Labilibaculum sp. DW002: one gene and its partner. The protein of the gene in region 1 interacts with the protein of each later gene in a pairwise test. Links are inferred from orthologs where the notes say so. Each region holds a gene or a part of one and is shown on either strand. Other genes may lie near its edges.

What was found.
Region 2: the proteins of pepT (region 1) and tpiA interact in binary tests that used the Escherichia coli proteins (3 or more experiments, as listed by UniProt). The link is inferred for Labilibaculum sp. DW002 from one-to-one orthologs.

Annotation. Positions count from the first base shown.
Region 1 is NZ_JAKJSC010000001.1:1,771,816-1,781,546, reverse strand. What follows is about bases 3,984-6,764. They hold pepT (peptidase T), read left to right. Parts: upstream 3,984-4,651; coding sequence 4,652-5,878; downstream 5,879-6,764. Other genes in these bases: L3049_RS06765 (YhdH/YhfP family quinone oxidoreductase), read left to right, coding at 6,378-6,764; L3049_RS06770 (winged helix-turn-helix transcriptional regulator), read right to left, coding at 5,927-6,241; L3049_RS06780 (hypothetical protein), read left to right, coding at 3,984-4,494. Outside these bases: L3049_RS06795 (OmpP1/FadL family transporter), read right to left, coding at 1-460; L3049_RS06790 (hypothetical protein), read right to left, coding at 570-2,138; proS (proline--tRNA ligase), read left to right, coding at 2,240-3,715; more of L3049_RS06780, read left to right, coding at 3,811-3,983; more of L3049_RS06765, read left to right, coding at 6,765-7,376; L3049_RS06760 (DUF6265 family protein), read left to right, coding at 7,523-7,975; L3049_RS06755 (anthranilate synthase component I family protein), read left to right, coding at 8,060-9,370; tRNA lysidine(34) synthetase TilS, read left to right, coding at 9,423-9,731. UniProt on the Escherichia coli protein: Cleaves the N-terminal amino acid of tripeptides.
Region 2 is NZ_JAKJSC010000001.1:990,377-1,000,293, forward strand. What follows is about bases 3,981-6,947. They hold tpiA (triose-phosphate isomerase), read left to right. Parts: upstream 3,981-5,069; coding sequence 5,070-5,825; downstream 5,826-6,947. Other genes in these bases: L3049_RS03810 (BT_3928 family protein), read left to right, coding at 3,981-5,064; prmA (50S ribosomal protein L11 methyltransferase), read left to right, coding at 5,927-6,769; L3049_RS03825 (hypothetical protein), read left to right, coding at 6,899-6,947. Outside these bases: L3049_RS03785 (ATP-binding protein), read right to left, coding at 1-361; L3049_RS03790 (TIGR01777 family oxidoreductase), read right to left, coding at 554-1,432; diadenylate cyclase CdaA, read right to left, coding at 1,443-2,234; folP (dihydropteroate synthase), read right to left, coding at 2,287-3,162; L3049_RS03805 (DUF1599 domain-containing protein), read left to right, coding at 3,261-3,806; more of L3049_RS03810, read left to right, coding at 3,820-3,980; more of L3049_RS03825, read left to right, coding at 6,948-9,917. UniProt on the Escherichia coli protein: Involved in the gluconeogenesis. Catalyzes stereospecifically the conversion of dihydroxyacetone phosphate (DHAP) to D-glyceraldehyde-3-phosphate (G3P).

The DNA of each region.
Region 1 (9,731 bases):
TTGCCATGTCTGTCCAAAAGTCCAATCTTGAACTAGCGGATGCTGCATTCAAAATAAAGGATTTACTATCAAAGTTTGCAACTTGATTGTAGCCAATACCAAAATTGAAATTTTGCCAACCTTTTCCTGAATCAACTCTAGGAACATAGCTTGAAATATAGCCAATATTACCTATTCTGAATTTATTTTTGTCTTCGGAAAAAGATCCATTTTCTGACTTGTTCATCTGAAAAGAAGGAGTAATGGTAAACTCGGAACTACGATAAATCGCAATACCTGCTGGGTTGATACTCAAACTTGAAAAATCTCCACCAAGAGCACCAAAAGCTCCACCCATAGCGGTGGAACGCGCAGTCCCACTATAATTTTGCTGTGAAAATTTTAGTGCATCATCTACCGTTTGGGCAAAGGTAAATCCAGACATTAGAAGTAGTCCTAGGAATATATATAATCGTTTCATTTTCGTTAAATTTAGATTTAAATCTGTAATCCTTATTGTGACTGTTTTACAGAATTATTAGCGTTCTATTTATTACTTATGGAGGACATTTTCCATTTTTGTAAGTAAATTACCTTCTACCTGTAGATCTTCTACTTGAGTTATTGGAAGAACTAGATGAGCTACTCTTAGTTGATCTAGAGCTTCCCGAAGAACGGTACGATGAACCTGAAGATCTACTTGAGCTACCAGATGATCGATAAGAAGAGCCAGATGATCTATTAGAACTTCCGCTATTGTAAGATTTATTTGATCTCGACGAACCTGATTTGTATGTAGGTTTCGTTCTGGTTGAACTACTCTTTACTTTAGAGTAATTAGACCTTGTGCCTGATTTTGAATAAGTAGAACTTCTTGTGTTTGACGATTTGTTATAAGAAGGTCTTGAGTTCGTTTTTGGCTTATTATAGCTTGGCGAAGTACTTCTTCTTGTATTTGAATAAGAATTTCTATTTGTTTGAGAGTTTGTTCTATTCCCAGTTGAATAGGAGTTTCTTCGTTGATTCCCATTGTTATAATTAGATCTTGTCGAACTTTGTGTTCCATTTCTGTAACTAGATCCATTTGTTCTGGTTGATATGCCAAAATTCGATCTTCTTGTTGCACTATTGCTTTGGCTTGCTTTAGTACTTCCATAAGAACTTCTAGTACTGTATCGAGCTGCAGCTTTACTTCTTCTAGCATCGTCGCTAATTGAAGCGCTTGATCTGCGAGTTGAAGTAGAAACACCAGCTTTGGTACTGTTAGCTATTGAGGTTCTTCTGTTCGATGTTGCTACACGACTACTTCCTGAAGCACTTGTTCCAGTTGGCTTATACGTAGACGCTCGACGGTTACCATAACGGTCAGTTGTTCTGGTATAGTTTCTATTTCGATAATAGTTGCTATGTCCATAGTGATTATTGTAGTGTCCATAGTAACTACCATAGTAGCCATGGTGTCCGTAATATCCATGACCATAATGACCATAGTGTCCGTATGAATAATGAGGATACCCCCATCCGAAAGATAGATCCCAATACCAACTGTCTCCAGCTCCCCAACCATAATTATAGGCAAATGAGTTTCCATATCGTATGGTGGAATAGTTATAGCTATTGTAGTTACGATTGAACCAAGTTGGTGTCCACCAAACATTATATCCATCTACATAAACATTCCAGTCAGGGTCTCCAGCTAACCACATTGCAGTATTGTAACCGCTGTTGTTATAACCAAATCCTTGAGGATACATTTGACGTAAGCGTTCTGCTTCTTCTCGATCTCTATCCGATCCGTCAAATCCACCAAGATAGTAACCAGAATCACCTTCATAAATTAATGTGTCAATATTTTCAATTGAATCATCATTTAATATTTCGGTGTATTTTTTTTGTAGTTCAGCAAAATTCCGATCATCTACATTATCAGAAACCGATGTTGGTTCGATTTTTGTTGTCGATTGGTTTGCTGTAGCAGGAGCCAAGGTATTGGCTTTTTTAACTGCAGGGCTTTTAGCTTCTACCTTTTGAACAATTAAGGGAGCTTGGTTAGGGTTGTAATAAATGTCATCTTCATAAACTGCTGATCCCATGTAAGAAGGGGAGCAACTAGTTGCAAAGAGAGCTGTAATTAATAGAATTTTGAAATAGGTTTTCATCGCATGTCCTCCAATAATGAATTATCTAAGATTATTTTTTACTTTTGTAAAGAATTTAATTCACCCTAAAAATAGCAAATACTATACCAAAACAATATAAAATGGCAAAAGTTTTAACCAGTAGAAGCGAAAATTATTCGCAATGGTATAACGACCTAGTAATTAAAGCTGATCTGGCAGAGAATTCTGCAGTTAGAGGTTGTATGGTAATTAAACCATATGGCTATGCTATCTGGGAAAAAATGCAAGCAGTACTTGATGGAAAGTTTAAAGAAACCGGACATCAAAATGCTTATTTTCCTCTTTTAATTCCTAAGTCTTTTCTAAGTAAGGAAGCTGATCATGTTGATGGTTTTGCAAAAGAATGTGCAGTTGTAACCCATTATCGTTTGAAAAATGATCCCGATGGTAAAGGTGTGGTTGTAGATCCTGAGGCACGTTTGGAAGAAGAATTAATCATTCGACCAACTTCTGAAACAATTATTTGGAATACTTACAAGAACTGGATTCAATCGTATCGCGATTTGCCAATTTTAGTTAATCAGTGGGCGAATGTCGTGCGTTGGGAGATGCGTACACGTTTATTCCTACGTACTGCAGAGTTCCTTTGGCAAGAAGGTCATACTGCTCATGCAACAGAGAAAGAAGCACTGGATGAAACAGAGCAAATGATTAATGTATATGGTGATTTTGCTGAGGATTGGATGGCTGTACCTGTATTGAAAGGTAGAAAGACAGAATCTGAGCGTTTTGCAGGAGCATTAGATACCTATTGTATTGAAGCTTTAATGCAGGATGGGAAAGCACTTCAGGCTGGAACCTCTCACTTTTTAGGTCAGAATTTTGCTAAGGCATTTGATGTGAAGTTTGCTAATAAAGAAGGTAAAGAAGATTTCGTTTGGGCAACATCTTGGGGTGTATCAACTCGTTTGATGGGAGCATTAGTTATGGCCCATTCAGATGATCATGGTTTAGTTTTGCCCCCAAAATTGGCTCCAATTCAAGTTGTAATTGTACCTATATATCGTAAGGAACCTGAATTAGCTAAACTAGCAGAGGTGATTGATCCTCTAGTTGCAAAACTTAAAGCTAAAGGTATTTCTGTTAAGTTTGATGATAGTGATAACCGTAAGCCAGGTTGGAAATTTGCTGAGTATGAATTGAAAGGTGTACCATTGCGTTTAGCTATGGGCGCACGTGACTTAGAGAATGGTACAGTTGAATTAGCACGTCGTGATACTTTGACCAAGGAGACGGTTGCTGTTGATGGTGTTGAAGATATGATTGAGAACCTTCTTGAAGAAATTCAGAATACTATTTTCCAAAAAGCACTTGATTTCAGAGCAGAGAAAACAACAAAGGTTGATTCGTACGAAGAATTCAAAGAATTGTTGGAAACGAAGACAGGGTTTTTCTTGGCACACTGGGATGGTACAACTGAAACAGAAGAAAAAATTCAGAGTGAAACAAAAGCAACAATTCGTTGTATTCCTTTTGATAATGAAGAGGAAGAAGGCGTTTGTATGGTTACAGGTAAGCCATCGAAACAACGTGTTGTATTTGCAAAATCATATTAATAACGATGGAAAAATAGATATAATATCAAACAGCCATCAGTTTTCTGATGGCTGTTTTTTTGTATATTTACTATTCATATTTAAACATACGTACAATGAACATACTAAACACCAAAGCGGCAATTCTCTCAACCATTATGGATAAAGCATCCTTAAAGCAAGTTGTTTATAAAAATACGCAAGTGGTATTTGAAGAATTACGAATTGTAGTTAAGAACCTAATTGAAGAATACAATTCAGAATTAGGTGAGGTTGATGAAAATATTCTTTTGGATTTTGAAGACAAAGGCGAATTTGAATACCAGATCAAAATTGCTTCGGATATATTAGTATTTAGTATGTACTCTAACGTTTTTCAGTTCGATCGCGACCATGCTGTTTGGCAAAAAGACTATGTGAAACACAATCCTAATAATGCTTATTCAGGTATTATTAATATCTATAATTTTCTATCCGATTCATTTAAGTTTAAACGTTCAGAGGATTTGGGATATTTGGTGGCACGTATTTTCATCAATCAGGAAAACCATTATATCGTCGAAGGAAAAAGACAATTAGGACTGCTTCAAGCAGATTTGTCAGTAACAAAAGCAGATTCTGATAATCTTCGAAACATAGTTGAGACAGCTATTAATTACTCTTTAAATTTTGATTTATTGGTTCCACCATATGATAATGTGAAAATTATGTCGGTAGCGCAAATGTTCGAAAAAATTCAGAATTCAAAAATTAAAACAGGTAAACGTTTGGGCTTCCAGTTTAAGTCTGACGATGTTTAGCTGAGCTGAGTCTAATTTAGAATGTTATTCGTAATCGAATCTATTCTGATTAATCGATCAATTTCGTAATATTGTAAACGCTTCAAATTTTGGAGCGTTTTTATTTAGATATTGATTTGCCTTGCATTTCTAAAATTTAATAGATTAAAACACACCAATGACTGCTGTAGTAGATAAATTTATAAAATACGTTCAGTTTGATACTGAATCTGATACACAAACAGGATTGACTCCAAGTACACCTGGACAAATGGTTCTTGCTAAAGAATTAGTTAAAGAACTTGAGGAGATGGGAATGAGCCAGGTTTCTTTAGACGAGAATGGCTATGTGATGGCAGTGTTGCCATCGAATATCGAAAAAGAAGTGCCAACTGTGGGTTTTGTAGCTCATATGGATACAAGTCCCGATTTTACGGGGAAAAATGTAAAACCTCAATTCGTTGAAAATTACGACGGAAATGATATTATACTTAATCAGGAAGAAAATATCGTAATGAAAGTTAGTGATTTTCCTGATTTGAAAATGTATAAAGGGCAAACGCTGATTACAACTGACGGAACCACTTTACTTGGTGCAGATGATAAGGCTGGGGTTGCTGAAATTATGACCGCTGTTGAGTATTTAATTCATCATCCTGAAATTAAGCATGGCCCTGTTCATATCGGTTTCACTCCTGATGAGGAAATAGGTCAAGGAGCAGATTATTTTAATGTTAAAAAATTTGGAGCTGATTTCGCGTACACTTTGGATGGAGGTGAAATTGGAGAATTGCAATTTGAGAACTTTAATGCAGCTTATGCGGAGGTTTCTTTTAAAGGACGTAATGTGCATCCGGGAATGGCGAAAGATAAACTGATAAATTCGATGCATATTATGCAAGAGTTTGCAGGGCAATTGCCAAAAGATGAAGTACCTGAGAAAACAGAAAATTACGAAGGCTTCTATCATCTTCTGGGTATGGAAGGATCTGTTGAAAATTCTAAACTTCAATATATCATTCGTGATTTTGATATGGAAGCTTACAATGGTCGTAAAAATAAATTTGAAGCTATTTGTTCTGATCTTTGTGCTAAATATGGCGAAGACAGTGTTTCAATTCAGATGAAAGATCAATACTTTAATATGCGCGAAAAGGTTGAACCTGTAAAGTATATTGTTGATATCGCAGAACAAGCGATGAAAGATGTTGGCGTTACACCTATGGTTGTGCCTATTCGTGGCGGCACTGATGGTAGCCGCTTATCATATATGGGTTTACCTTGCCCAAATATTTTTGCAGGAGGACACAATTTTCATGGACGATTTGAATATGTACCAGTAGATTCTATGCAGAAAGCTGTAGATGTGATTTTAAAAGTTGTTGATTTGATTTCTAAGCGTTAAGTTTTTACTATATATTATAAGGAAAGGCAGCCGATATGGTTGCCTTTTTTATTCCATCAATTTTTCAAACCTTCTACCACCTAAAAACATGGCTTTTAAAATTGGATGAATTTCTTTTCCCAAATCGGTAAGACTGTATTCTACTTTAGGTGGAACTTCCGGATAAACCTTTCGGCTGATGATCCCATCTTCTTCCAGTTCTTTTAGGTTTTTACTTAGCATTCGGTCGCTTATATCAGGCAGAAGCTTTAACAATTCGTTGTACCGCTTCGTACTTTGCATTAGGTGCAAAATAATGGTTGCTTTCCGCTTTCCTTTAACGAAATTGATGAATGTATCAATTGGACAATTGCCTTTTTTCAAATTACAAAAGTTTTTATGTGCTGATAATCAGTAAAACCGAACAAAATGTTAGTAAGCTTACAAAGTGTAAGTTCTTGATTAATAATATAAATGCTTGTAGCTTTGTTGCAAGATAAGAATTTAATTAGGATAAGAAATGGATAGCAAAAGAGAATTTAAAGCACTACGAATTTACGAACAAGAAGGCAAATTCATTAGACGAATTGAGAAGCGGAAAATTGAAGATCTTCCGGAAGGTGAGGTGATCGTGAATGTGAAGTACTCTTCTTTAAATTTTAAAGATGCACTTTCAGTTGCTGGAAACAAAGGCGTAACGAGAAAGTATCCACATACACCAGGAATCGATGCTTCTGGAATTGTAGAACATTCAACTAGTGAAAAGTTCAAGATTGGTGATGAGGTTATTGTGACCTCTTACGACTTAGGAATGAACACTGATGGTGGATTTGGCGAATACATTCGTGTTCCTGCAGATTGGGTGGTTCGTAAGCCTCAGAATTTAAGTCTGAAGCAGGCTATGATTTATGGTACGGCTGGTTTTACAGCTGGTTTATCGGTTGAACGTTTGTTATCTGCCGGGCAAACACCCGAAATGGGACCTGTTGTTGTTACAGGTGCTTTAGGAGGAGTAGGAAGTATTGCAATTGCTATTCTATCATCCTTAGGTTTTGAAGTAATTGCTGCGACCTCTGAAAATGATGGGGGCGAAAAGGAATTACATGAACTAGGAGCTGCTTCAAGAATTTCTCGTGAAATTTCCGATGATCAATCAGGAAGACCATTGTTGAAGCCACTTTGGGCGGGAGCAATTGATGTGGTTGGAGGAAATGTGCTTTCTACTCTTATCAAAGCTTGTCAACCAATGGGAAATGTAACTTGTTGTGGTAATATCGGATCTGGTGATTTGGATGGTACCGTTTATCCGTATATACTTAGAGGAATCAGTTTAATTGGTATCGATTCTCAAAATTGTCCGATGGAGCTACGTCAAAAAGTTTGGGATAAATTAGCTTCAGAATGGAATGTATACAATAATAAAGAACAGGTAATAGAATCATCCTTAGAAGAGTTAGCTACCTATATCGATTTAATGTTGACAAAGAAAAGCCGAGGTCGAGTAATTGTGAAATTATAGATATTTCAATTCTATTTGAATAGTAAAGGCAGCCTATATGGTTGCCTTTTTTGATATGAGTGAATAAAAAGATTTCTATATTGGTAGGGTATTAAGATTGAAATAATCTTTAGATAAGGACAATAATACTCTAGAATAGATATAATATGAAATCACTAATAATCACAGTACTAAGTCTACTTGCTATTTCTTGCCAGCAAAATCCATTATCGAATCTTGAATTTTTCGAAGGAACCTGGAAAGTCGAAGATAAAGAGAGCTATGAAGTTTGGGAACGAGTTAGTACGAGCGAACTAAAAGGTTATTCCTATAAATTGATTGATGAGGAAAAGAAGGTTTCAGAAACACTTCAGATTGTATTCGAGAATGGATCGATTGTTTATCGCGCAACTGTTTCCAATCAAAATGAAGGAGCAACTGTCAGTTTCACCTTAAATGAATCAATAGATTCTTGTTTCTCCTTTGAAAATAAGAAGCACGACTTTCCTCAAAAAATTCAATACAAGAAATTCTCAGAACAGGAAATTCATATTAATGTGTTGGGAGAGGATGACAAAGGTTTTTCTTTCAGTATGGTGAAGGAAGAAACGATAGATTAATCTTTAGTTCATGACACTGCTGAAAATTTCTTCTATTTTGCAGAAGAGATGATATTCTAAGCATCTTTTCCTTAAATTTGCGCCATGCGTAAAATCCTAAGTTTTCATATTTCAAATACAGTTGAGTTTAAGCAGCAGTTGTTGTTGTGGAGTAAGAAATTTGATCGAATTGCTGTACTTGACAGTCATGATGTAAATAAAAAAGCAAATTCAAAAAAGGAATATAATTCATACGAACTAGTTGCAGGTATTGATTCTCTTCAGCTTATTGAACCAGAGAAAGATTGTTTTGAAACCTTTAAAAAAGAGCTTGATCATGCAAAAGATTGGTGGTTTGGCTATTTGGGTTACGATCTTAAAAACGAGATTGAGAATTTAAGTTCGGCTAATTTAGATGGACTGGACATGCCAAGTATGAATTTTTTTCGTCCGCGTTGGGTTTTCATATTAGATGTTGATACTTTACAAGTTCGCTATTTCGATGAGGAATTTACAGAAGAGGAAATTTATGATTTAATGAAGAATCTTCAAGCTTTTGATATTCCTGAAGAGAAGAAAGTAAGCGTAGCTGAAATTAATTCACGTATTAGCAGGGATGAATATTTAACTGCTGTTCAGCAATTGAAAGACCACATCCGTTTGGGTGATATTTACGAAGTAAATTTTTGTCAGGAGTTTTATGTAGAAGAAGCTTACATTCGACCACGACAAACCTATCGTAAATTAATGCAGGTTTCGCCAACTCCTTATTCCTGTCTGTACTGCATGGGCAATAAATTTCTGTTATCCGCTAGTCCTGAGAGGTACATTAAAAAGGTAGGTAAGAAAATTATATCACAGCCAATTAAAGGCACTGCAAAAAGAGGTAAAACACAAGAGGAAGATCAACAGATAAAAGAGCATTTGTTTACCGATCCTAAAGAAAGAGCTGAAAATATCATGATAGTAGATCTGGTTCGAAACGATTTGTCGAGAACAGCAGCCAAAGGAACAGTGAAAGTTGAGGAGCTTTGTGGTATATATACCTTTCCTCAGGTACATCAAATGATATCTACTGTGGTTTCAGACTTGAGGAAAGATAAACATTTTGTCGATTGCATAAAGCATAGCTTTCCTATGGGATCGATGACGGGAGCCCCTAAAGTTCGTGCCATGAAATTGATTGAGAAATACGAGGTGGCTAAGAGAGGTTTGTTTTCAGCGGCTGTTGGTTATATCACTCCTGATGCCGATTTTGATTTTAATGTTGTGATTAGAAGCATACAATATAACGCTAAAGATGATTATCTTTCGTTTATGGTTGGTGGTGCAATCACGATGCAGTCCAAGCCTGAAAAGGAATACGAAGAATGCATGTTAAAAGCAAAAGCCATTATGAAAGTGTTAAAAGACTAAGGATTTCTTAACTTTATCATTCTTATTAATCGATTACTTTAATTTCTAATTCATGCTTCGTAAGCTAGTTCGTTTTGTAGAGGAAGAAAAATTGTTTTATCGCGACGAAAAAATATTAGTGGCAGTAAGCGGTGGAGTAGATTCTGTCGTATTGCTCGATTTACTATGCAAAATGGAGGTGGAATGTGGGGTTGCTCATTGCAATTTTCACTTAAGAGATGAGGAATCGAATGGAGATTTTGATTTCGTAAAGAATTTGGCTGATCAACGTGGATTGGCTTTTTATTCTAAGGATTTTGATACTAAAAAATATGCTGCCGAAAATAAGGTTTCTATTGAAATGGCAGCACGCGATTTACGC
Region 2 (9,917 bases), 780 kb from region 1 along the record:
CCTTATTCAGCAATATTGCGGTATCAAAAGGCTTCATTATAAAGTCGACTCCGCCACATTTATAACCTTTAGATTCACTTTGTTTATCTAGAAATATTGCAGTTAGGAAAATGATTGGAGTGGATTTGTTCACAATACCACTTCTAATTTTCTGCGCCAACAAAAAACCATCCATTTGTGGCATTTGAACATCAAGAATAATAAGTGCATATTCTTTTTTTTCAATATCCTGTAAAGCTTTAATAGGCGACTGAATTAACTCCATACCAACCTCTAGCTTACCAAGTAAAGCTCTAAGTAGTTCAAGGTTTTCCGGACGGTCATCAACTATCAATAATTGAGGAGTAAAATCCAATTCCATAGGCTAAAAGGTTGAGTAACATGAACCAAAATAGAAAAAAAATACCCTTGCAGGGCATACCATTTTATTCCATGAGGCTTGTTTAATCAAAATTAAAACTAAACCAATTAATAATCAACCCCTTTATGATTAAAGCCCTTATAAACTACTTAAAAATACTGATATTAACGATCAACTATCCGAAAACGGGTACTAAGATTTTCTGGATGAGTAATTCACAATTGAAGAAATTGCTTGAATTAACTTGGGATATTTGAAGCGAAAGCCTGTATTTAAAAGGCGTTGAGGCAAAACCTTTTGTCCAGAAAGAAATACGTTTGCTCCATTTTTAAATAAAAAGCGAAGAACCGCTGATGGAACCCCAAAAATGGTTGGTCTATTTACTGTATTTCCAAGCTCTTTTGTGTAATCAAAATTTGATGTTAATTGAGGAGCAACGAGATTATAAACTCCAAGTATTTTAGTATTAGATATTGCATAGACATAGGCATTTATCAAATCATCAATATGGATAAAAGGAAAAGCTTGTTTGCCATCACCAAGTTTCCCTCCAAGTCCTATTCGAAATATAGGTAAGCTACGAGCAAGCACTCCCCCATGTCCACTTAGAATAATCCCTAATCTAAAAATAATTGTCCTAACATCTTTTGCCAATTTTTCAATAACAGGCTTCTCCCAATCTAAACACAAATTGCCTAAAAAATCATTTGAATAATGTGTACTCCATTCATCATGAGTGTGAATGGAATCGTATATACCCACAGCAGAAGTTGAAATTACTAGTTTGGGCTTTTTATCCATCAAAGCTATTGCACTTGTAAGATTTCGCGTTGTAAGCACTCGACTATCATAAATCCTTTTCATATTTTTGCTTGTCCAGCGACAAACAATAGAGGCACCTGCAAGATTAATGATCACATCACAATCGCCAATGTATTCCGACAAAGATTGAACTTCACCGTATAAATAAGAACGAGGAATCTTAAGAATATCCGCATGAAACTCCTTCTTTAGCCTTTCACTCAACTGCGAACCAACTAATCCAGAACTTCCAGTTATTCCTATTTTCATATTTCTAAATTTAAACAATAAAACCTGAAAAATCTCCTTCTAAAAATGTTCGCAATTCAGCGGTTGTTATTCTAACTTTAATCTTACCTCCCATTATATAGGAAATATTTCCTGTCTCTTCAGAAACGATTATCACATGAGAATCGGTAGCTTGACTCATGCCGATCGCAGCACGATGTCGTAAGCCTAAACTTCCAGGTATGTTACTACTATCTGTTACTGGTAATATACAACGAGCCGCAACAATTCTATTGTTTGCTATAATTAAAGCACCATCATGCAAAGGAGAATTTTTAAAAAAGATGGACTCTAATAAACTTGATGAGATTCGAGCCTTAAGGATTTGCCCTGTTTCTGCAAAACTAAATAAATCAGTACGTTTAGTGATTACAATTAATGCTCCCGTTTTTGTGTTAGACATGTTCTCGCAAGCTGCAACAATTGATACAACCTCTTCCTCTTTTACACCAACTTCTTCGAAAGAAAACCAATTATCTAAAGTAAATTTTTGACTGATATTATATCTGGAACCAACCAATAATAGAAAGCGTCTAACCTCTTGCTGAAACACAATTAGTAATGCAATTACCCCAACGCCAATAAATTTTCCAAGAATGTTACTTAAGAGTTCCATATTCAAGGCCGTTACAAACAACCAAATCAAATAGAAAAGGAATAGTCCAACAAAAATATTGATAGCCACAGTTCCTCTTGTTAGCATGTAAACCTGATATAGCAGAAAGGCTACCAAAAGAATATCAAGTATATCAAACAGTCCAAGAGTTATAAACGCTGTAGTCATTATTTTCTTTTAAATTCAGTCTTTAACAAAATTACAATTTTATTGGACATTTTTACTTTAATGATGCTTTGATCTTAGTATGCAAGCTTACACACTCAACAGCTTCTTTTACATCGTGCACACGCAGAATGTGCGCTCCACCATCCAAAGCCATCATATTTAAAGCTGTTGTTCCATTCAAGCTTGTTGTAGGATCTCCTCCTAAAAACCTATAAATCATTGACTTTCTGGATAAACCAATCAACAATGGCAAATCTAAATCTTTAAATTCTGGTAGTTTGCCCAATATTTCATAATTGTGATCTAATGTTTTTCCAAAGCCAAAACCAGGATCAAGAATTACATCTTTCACTCCATATTTATTCAATTTTTCAATTCTCACTCGAAAGAAATCAATCATTTCTCGCATTAAATTTTCATAAGTAGGATTGTTTTGCATGGTTTGAGGCGTTCCTTTAATATGCATCATGATGTATGGCACCTGAAGTTCAGCTATGGTAGCAAACATTTGATTATCCATCGTGCCTCCAGATATATCATTAACAATACAAGCTCCAAACTGATTCACTATCTCAGCTGCTATATCAGCTCTAAATGTATCAATTGATAATGTTGCCTCAGGAAACTCTTTACGAATACATTCAACAGCAGGAATCATTCTGGCTAATTCCTCTTTTGGTTGAACCAATACCGCTCCTGGGCGAGTCGAATAAGCACCCAGATCAATAATATCTGCACCTTCTGATACAATTTGTTTGGCACGTTTTAAAATAGAGTCAGTATTAATATATTGTCCTCCATCGAAAAATGAATCTGGCGTTAAATTCAAAATCCCCATAACCAAAGGCTTATCAAAATTAATTAATTTATCACCGCACTTAATGGACAGATTATCGCTGTTAAAAGAATTAGTTTTGTAATTTTGCATAATCAATTTTTTTGAACAAATTCCGCAGCAAAAGTAAAATAAAATACCATGGCTTGGCTGAAATTCTTATTTTTGAGGAGAAATTTCTAAAACAAATTATGAATAAAACAGAACAACAGTACAATACGATTATTAAGATCTGTACAGATATCTTCACTAAAAAAATGCATGATTACGGAACCGCTTGGAGAATTCTTCGTCCAAGTTCCATAACCGATCAAATATACATCAAAGCTCAACGAATCCGAAGTCTTGAAACCAAAGGCGTTAGTAAAATTGAAGATAATATTCGCGACGAATTTATCGGAATTGTGAACTATGCCATAATGGGAATAGTACAATTGGAACTAGGGCCTTCTGAAGAAGAACTTAATTCTGAGAAAGCTTTAGAACTATATCTTAAATATTTTACTGAAGCAAAAGAATTAATGGAAGCCAAAAATCATGATTACGATGAAGCTTGGCGTAGCATGCGAGTTAGTTCGTACACAGACTTAATTCTGATGAAAATTAACAGAACTAAGCAAATTGAAGATTTACAGGGAAAAACATTAATATCTGAAGGAATTGATGCCAATTACTTTGATATGATTAATTATTCTGTTTTTGGTCTTATTAAAATTGAATTCGAAAACGCTCAATAAATTCTAAAATATCATGAAAGTGGTACAATTTATTAGTCGCCTCTTAGTTGGCCTTCTATTTATTTTCTCTGGATTTGTAAAAGCCGTTGACCCTATGGGTTCGACCTTTAAATTCTCAGATTATTTTCTAGCCTTTGGTATGGATAGTTTTACAGGAATTGCTTTTCCTCTTGCTATCCTATTATCAACTCTTGAATTTACTGTAGGAGTAGCCTTGCTATTTAATGCTCGAATAAAAATCATAGCATATTTTGCTCTTATTTTCATGTTATTTTTTACGCCACTTACGCTTGTATTGGCAATAACAAATCCTGTATCTGACTGTGGTTGCTTTGGCGATGCTCTTGTATTGACCAATTGGGAAACTTTCGGCAAGAACATTATAATTCTAGCTTTAACGTTAATTGTATTTTTCGGAAGAAAAAAAATTGAAAAACAAGAAACAAGATTAGAACAAAACCTACTTCTTGTTTTTTCTCTTATTGTCTCTATTGGCATTTCTACTTATTCTTATCGCCATTTACCGTTAATTGATTTCCGACCTTACCATATTGGCGCTAACATTAGTGATGGAATGATAATTCCAGAAGGAGCTACTGCCGATGAATATCGAAGTCTTTTTAAATATGAAAAAGATGGTATCGTTAAAGAATTTGATGAAAGTAACTACCCTTGGCAAGATTCAACATGGAAGTTTGTAGATTCTGAGCAAATTAAAATAAAAGAAGGATACACACCTCCTATTCATGATTTTTCAATTTCGAATGAGATCGATGGAGATATTACCAACTCTGTTCTTTTAAATGAAGATTATTCATTTGTTTTGGTTTCGAAAGACCTTAGTAAAATCAATAAGACTTCTCATAAAAAGATAAGAGAATTATCCTATTTTGCTCTGGAAAATAACATTCAATTTATTGGGCTTACAGCCTCTGGATTTAGTGAAAAACAAAGATTCAAAATAGAACAAGATCTACCTTTTGAATTTTATGCGACAGATGAAATTCAACTAAAAACAATCATTCGTTCCAATCCGGGCTTAGTTCTATTGCAAAATGGAACAATTTTAAACAAATGGCATTTTAGAGATTTTCCTAAAGTAGAAGAATTAAAAGGAGATCTTGCGGCCCACTCAATTACGAAACATCAAACACTTAATATCAATCTATTTATTATTAGTATTACATCAACTTTGCTATTGTTGCTGGTTCTTTTCAGTTGGATAAGAATCCGTTATACAGGAGCAAAAAACAGATGACAGTTATGAGAAAAAAAATTGTTGCAGGAAACTGGAAAATGAACAACAACCTTCAAGAAGGTATTGTGTTGGCGGGACAAATCAATGATTTAGTTGAGAAAGCTGGGATTAATGGTGTAGATGTAGTTATTGGTACTCCTTTTATTCACCTAACTGAGGTAAACAAGATTGTTGGTGATAAAGTTGGCGTTGCAGCTCAGAACTGCGCCGATGAAAAAAGCGGAGCTTACACTGGAGAAATATCAACCTCAATGGTTGCATCTACAGGAACTCAGTGTGTGATTCTTGGTCATTCAGAGCGTAGAAGCTATTATGGCGAAACGAGCGAGATCTTGGTTAAGAAAACTAACCTTTGTCTTGAGAATAAACTGACCCCAATTTTCTGTATTGGTGAAGTTTTAGAAGAGCGCGAGAGCGGTAAGCATTTTGACATTGTTAAATCTCAGATTGCTGATGGTTTATTTCATCTTTCTGCTGAAGATTTTGGAAAAGTTATATTGGCATATGAGCCAGTTTGGGCTATCGGAACAGGTGTAACAGCATCTGCAGATCAAGCTCAAGAAATGCATGCCTTTATTCGTAAAACTTTGGTTGAAAAATACGGTAAAGATGTTGCTGATAATTGCTCTATCCTTTATGGTGGAAGCTGCAAACCATCTAACGCTAAAGAGTTATTTAGTAACGAAGATGTTGACGGTGGACTAATTGGTGGAGCTTCGCTTGTTGCTGAAGACTTCATGGGGATTGTGACTGCTTTTTAGTAATGTAAATACCTTATAAAAAAGCCGGTACGATTGTATCGGCTTTTGTTTTTCGAAGTAGATTAATATAACTTACAATACAATCAACTAATATCAACACAATGGATTACATTGAATTGAAGTGCCAAATTCAACCATTTACGGAAGAAATAGCAGAGATCTTAATTGCTGAACTTGGAGAATTAGAATATGAAAGTTTTACTCAAAGTGATGATGCAGTAGAAGCATACATACAAGTTCCGTTATTTGATATGGAAGCGGTAAAACAAATTAGCTTAAACCATCTATCCAATGCTCCATTTACCCTAAGCTATTCGCACAAAACAATCGAATCACAAGATTGGAATGCTGTGTGGGAATCCAATTTTAACCCTGTTATTATTGCTGACCAAGTTGTTATTAGAGCCTCTTTTCATACTGATACTCCTAAGGTTCCTCACGACATCGTAATTGATCCAAAAATGTCATTTGGAACTGGGCATCATTCTACCACTTCATTAATGGTACAGTCCATTCTTGAAACTGATTTAACGGATAAAACAGTATTGGATATGGGCTGTGGCACTAGTTTATTAGCCATTTTAGCTTCACAAAGAAATGCTGCTAAGGTTGATGCGATTGACATTGACGAATGGCCCTACAAAAACTCTCTAGAAAACATTAAAAATAACGGAGCTAATAATGTTTCTGTTTTTCTGGGTGATGCTGCACTACTTGAAGGAAAGAAATACGACATAGTCCTTGCTAACATCAACAGAAATATCCTTTTAAACGACATGAAGCGTTACGTTGCTTGCCTACCAAAAGATGGCCAACTAATTATGAGTGGTTTCTACACAGAAGACTTATCGTACATTCAAGATGAAGCAAAAAAGAACAACTTAAAATACATAAGCCATAAAGTTGATTTGAACTGGGTAGCCGTTCGTTTCATAAAACAATAAACTCATTTATTTGCCGGTAGCTGTGAATCCTGATCTCTAGGATACAGAACCGGCATTTTACTTTCCATATTCCCTCAAATTTGTTAAATTGCCTTAGCAAATTTATCTATACCCGAAAATTCATTTACAATGAATAAGCTACTCCTATTTCTTGTTCTTCTTATAGTAACAAGCATATTGCCAAATACAATCACTGCTCAAAGCTTGAAGTCATTCCCTCATGATTCTCTTGAATTTCAGAATGAATTTCTAAAATTTATGGACCATCCAACCAAAAAAAAAGAGAGCAAAGAATTTAAAGAGCAATTTCCTGGTTTTTGGCTATCCCCAGAAATGACGGCAACTGAAAGGCAAAACATCTACAAAATATGCGATTTATTCTTACTTAAAAAAGCTAGGTCATTCCCAGATTTTTACAATTATTTTAAAAGCTTAATGCTTTTTCAGAAGCAAAACAGGGATAAAAAAGAATATGAGAATTGGGAACAAGGCTTATTGGGGCAAATAAAAAACAAAAAAAATAAACTAAGTGCCACTAAGGACTTCCTTGTTCAAACACAAAAATTATTACAGGATACGATTATCCACGAGTCTTACACCACAAAATGGAAAGCAAAGAACGCTAAATTCAAATTCCAATTTGATCAACAACTCATGATAAAATTTGATCAGGCAGACCTTTATTGCTTTGCCCAACGGGATAGTTCGTGCATATACAATACAAGTGGAACCTACTTGCCTTTTGAAAAAAAATGGATTGGTAATAAAGGTAAAATAACTTGGGAAAGAGCTGGAAAGGAAGCATCAGAAGAATATGCAACTTTTGATTCCTACACAATCAATACAAAAAAATCAACTTTTGAAGTTGATACTGCAAGCTATTACAACTCCACTCTTTTTCAAAATCAAATTAAAGGGAAAGTGTCAGAGAAGATGAATTCTGTAAAGAACCCTGAAAAAGCAATTTATCCACGCTTTGAGTCTTTCGAAAAAGAAATAATAATTGAAAAATTGTTCGAAAACTTAGATTACAAAGGAGGTATTGCCATTCACGGAGCAAAATTTCTTGGAAAAGGAAGTTCCGAAATTCCTTCAGTGATTGAACTCTCACGTCATGACACCTTATTTCTTCGAGCCACTTCTGAGCATTTTGCCTTTCAGAACGATCGTATCGTAGGTAAGGATACCGAAATTGAAATACTCATTGACACCTGTCAAATTTATCATCCAGGATTACTATTCAAATACTTCACGAATAAGAAAGAAGTAAATCTAATTCGAGATGGAGAGGGAATTGCTTTAAGTCCATATTTTAACACATACCACAATTTAATTATGGATTTTGGAATGTTAATTTGGAATATGGATGAGAACTTGATGCATTTCAGCAGTATGAAAGGCGCAACGAAACGACAGGCTCGATTCGAATCTATGAATTTTTTCAGTATCAATCGATTTATGAAAATTCAAGGAATGGATCAAGTAAATCCATTAGTTCTTCTGAAAAAGTATGCTGAATATTCTTATGTGGAGACCTTTACCGCTATGGAATATGCCAACTATATTAAGAAACCTGTTAATCAGGTACGACAACAATTATTGGGTTTATCTTTCCAAGGATTTGTAAGTTACAATCGAAATACTGACGAGGTCACTCTTAATCAACGCTTAACAGATTACATAAAATCGGGAATGGGATTGCAAGATTACGATGTAATACGATTCTCAACTCAAACTGAGAATAATGAAGATGATGCCACTCTAAGAATGGGTAACTACAACTTGGATATTAATGGGGTTAAACACATTGCAGTTAGCGATTCTCAAAACGTGGTGATTTTTCCAAAACATAAAAAAATCACCCTTAAAAAGAACAGAGATTTTCAATTTGATGGGAAAATAATGGCAGGATTGCTAGATATGTATGGATCAGATTTCTATTTCTCGTATGAAAATTTTAAAATCGACCTTGATCTTATCGATTCCCTTCAAATTAATATTGTAAATGATACCTTATCCAAATATGGTAAAAGATACACGAGCCAGTTAGGTAGTGTTATTGAAAAAATATCTGGTGACTTATTAATTGATGATCCAAACAATAAATCAGGTCGTAAGAACTTCGATGAATACCCAATTTTTAATAGTTCCGACTCATCATATGTTTATTACGACAGCAAAAATATACAAGACGGAGTCTATAAAAAAGAAGAATTTTATTTTAAGGTTGATCCTTACACCATCAACAATATAAATGATTTTGAAAAGGAAGACATTACTTTAAATGGAACATTCGTATCAGATAGTATCTTCCCAAACTTTAAAGAGACGCTAAGCATCAACGACGATAATTCACTTGGCTTTTATCATGCAACACCAAACACTGGACTACCTGTTTATGGAAAAGGTGTGTTTACAGATACCATTCACCTATCGAATGCAGGTTTGAAAGGAAACGGTAGCCTAAACTATCTTACCTCGATAACCAAATCGAAGGAATTTGTGTTTAGGCCAGAAATAATGACTACAAAAGCTGAGAGTTTTGAGTTAAAAGAACTTGCCTCACACATGAACAATCCAGAGGTAAATGGGGTGGAAATTTTTGCAGAATGGTATCCTTACAAAGAAGAACTTTACGTAAAAAGTACTGCATTACCTCTTGACATGTATAGAAAATTGGCATCACTTGCGGGTACCTTAAAAATTACACCAACAGAAATTACTGGTGTAGGAAATATGGAATTGGTAAATGCAGAGTTGAACTCGGAATATTTTACCTATACGCCTAAAACGATTGTTGCAGATACGGCAAGTTTTAAAATTAGAAATGCAGAAACAGAAGGTTATGCATTTGAAAGTAATGATGTAAGAGCATACATTGACTTTAATACACGTACTGGAAAATTTGAGAGTACCAAAGAAGGTAATTTGAGTAGATTCCCTACCAATCGATACATGTGTTATATCAATAACTTTGGATGGGAAATTGATGCCCAACAACTTGTTTTTGGTAAAGAAGATGAAAGTATGTTAGCCAATTTATGGGAGCAAGATAATATGGAGTCTTTGCCAGAGCTTGCTTACAATGAATTCATTTCTACAAGCATGAAGCAGGATTCTTTAAGTTTCCTAACACCTTTTGCTCGTT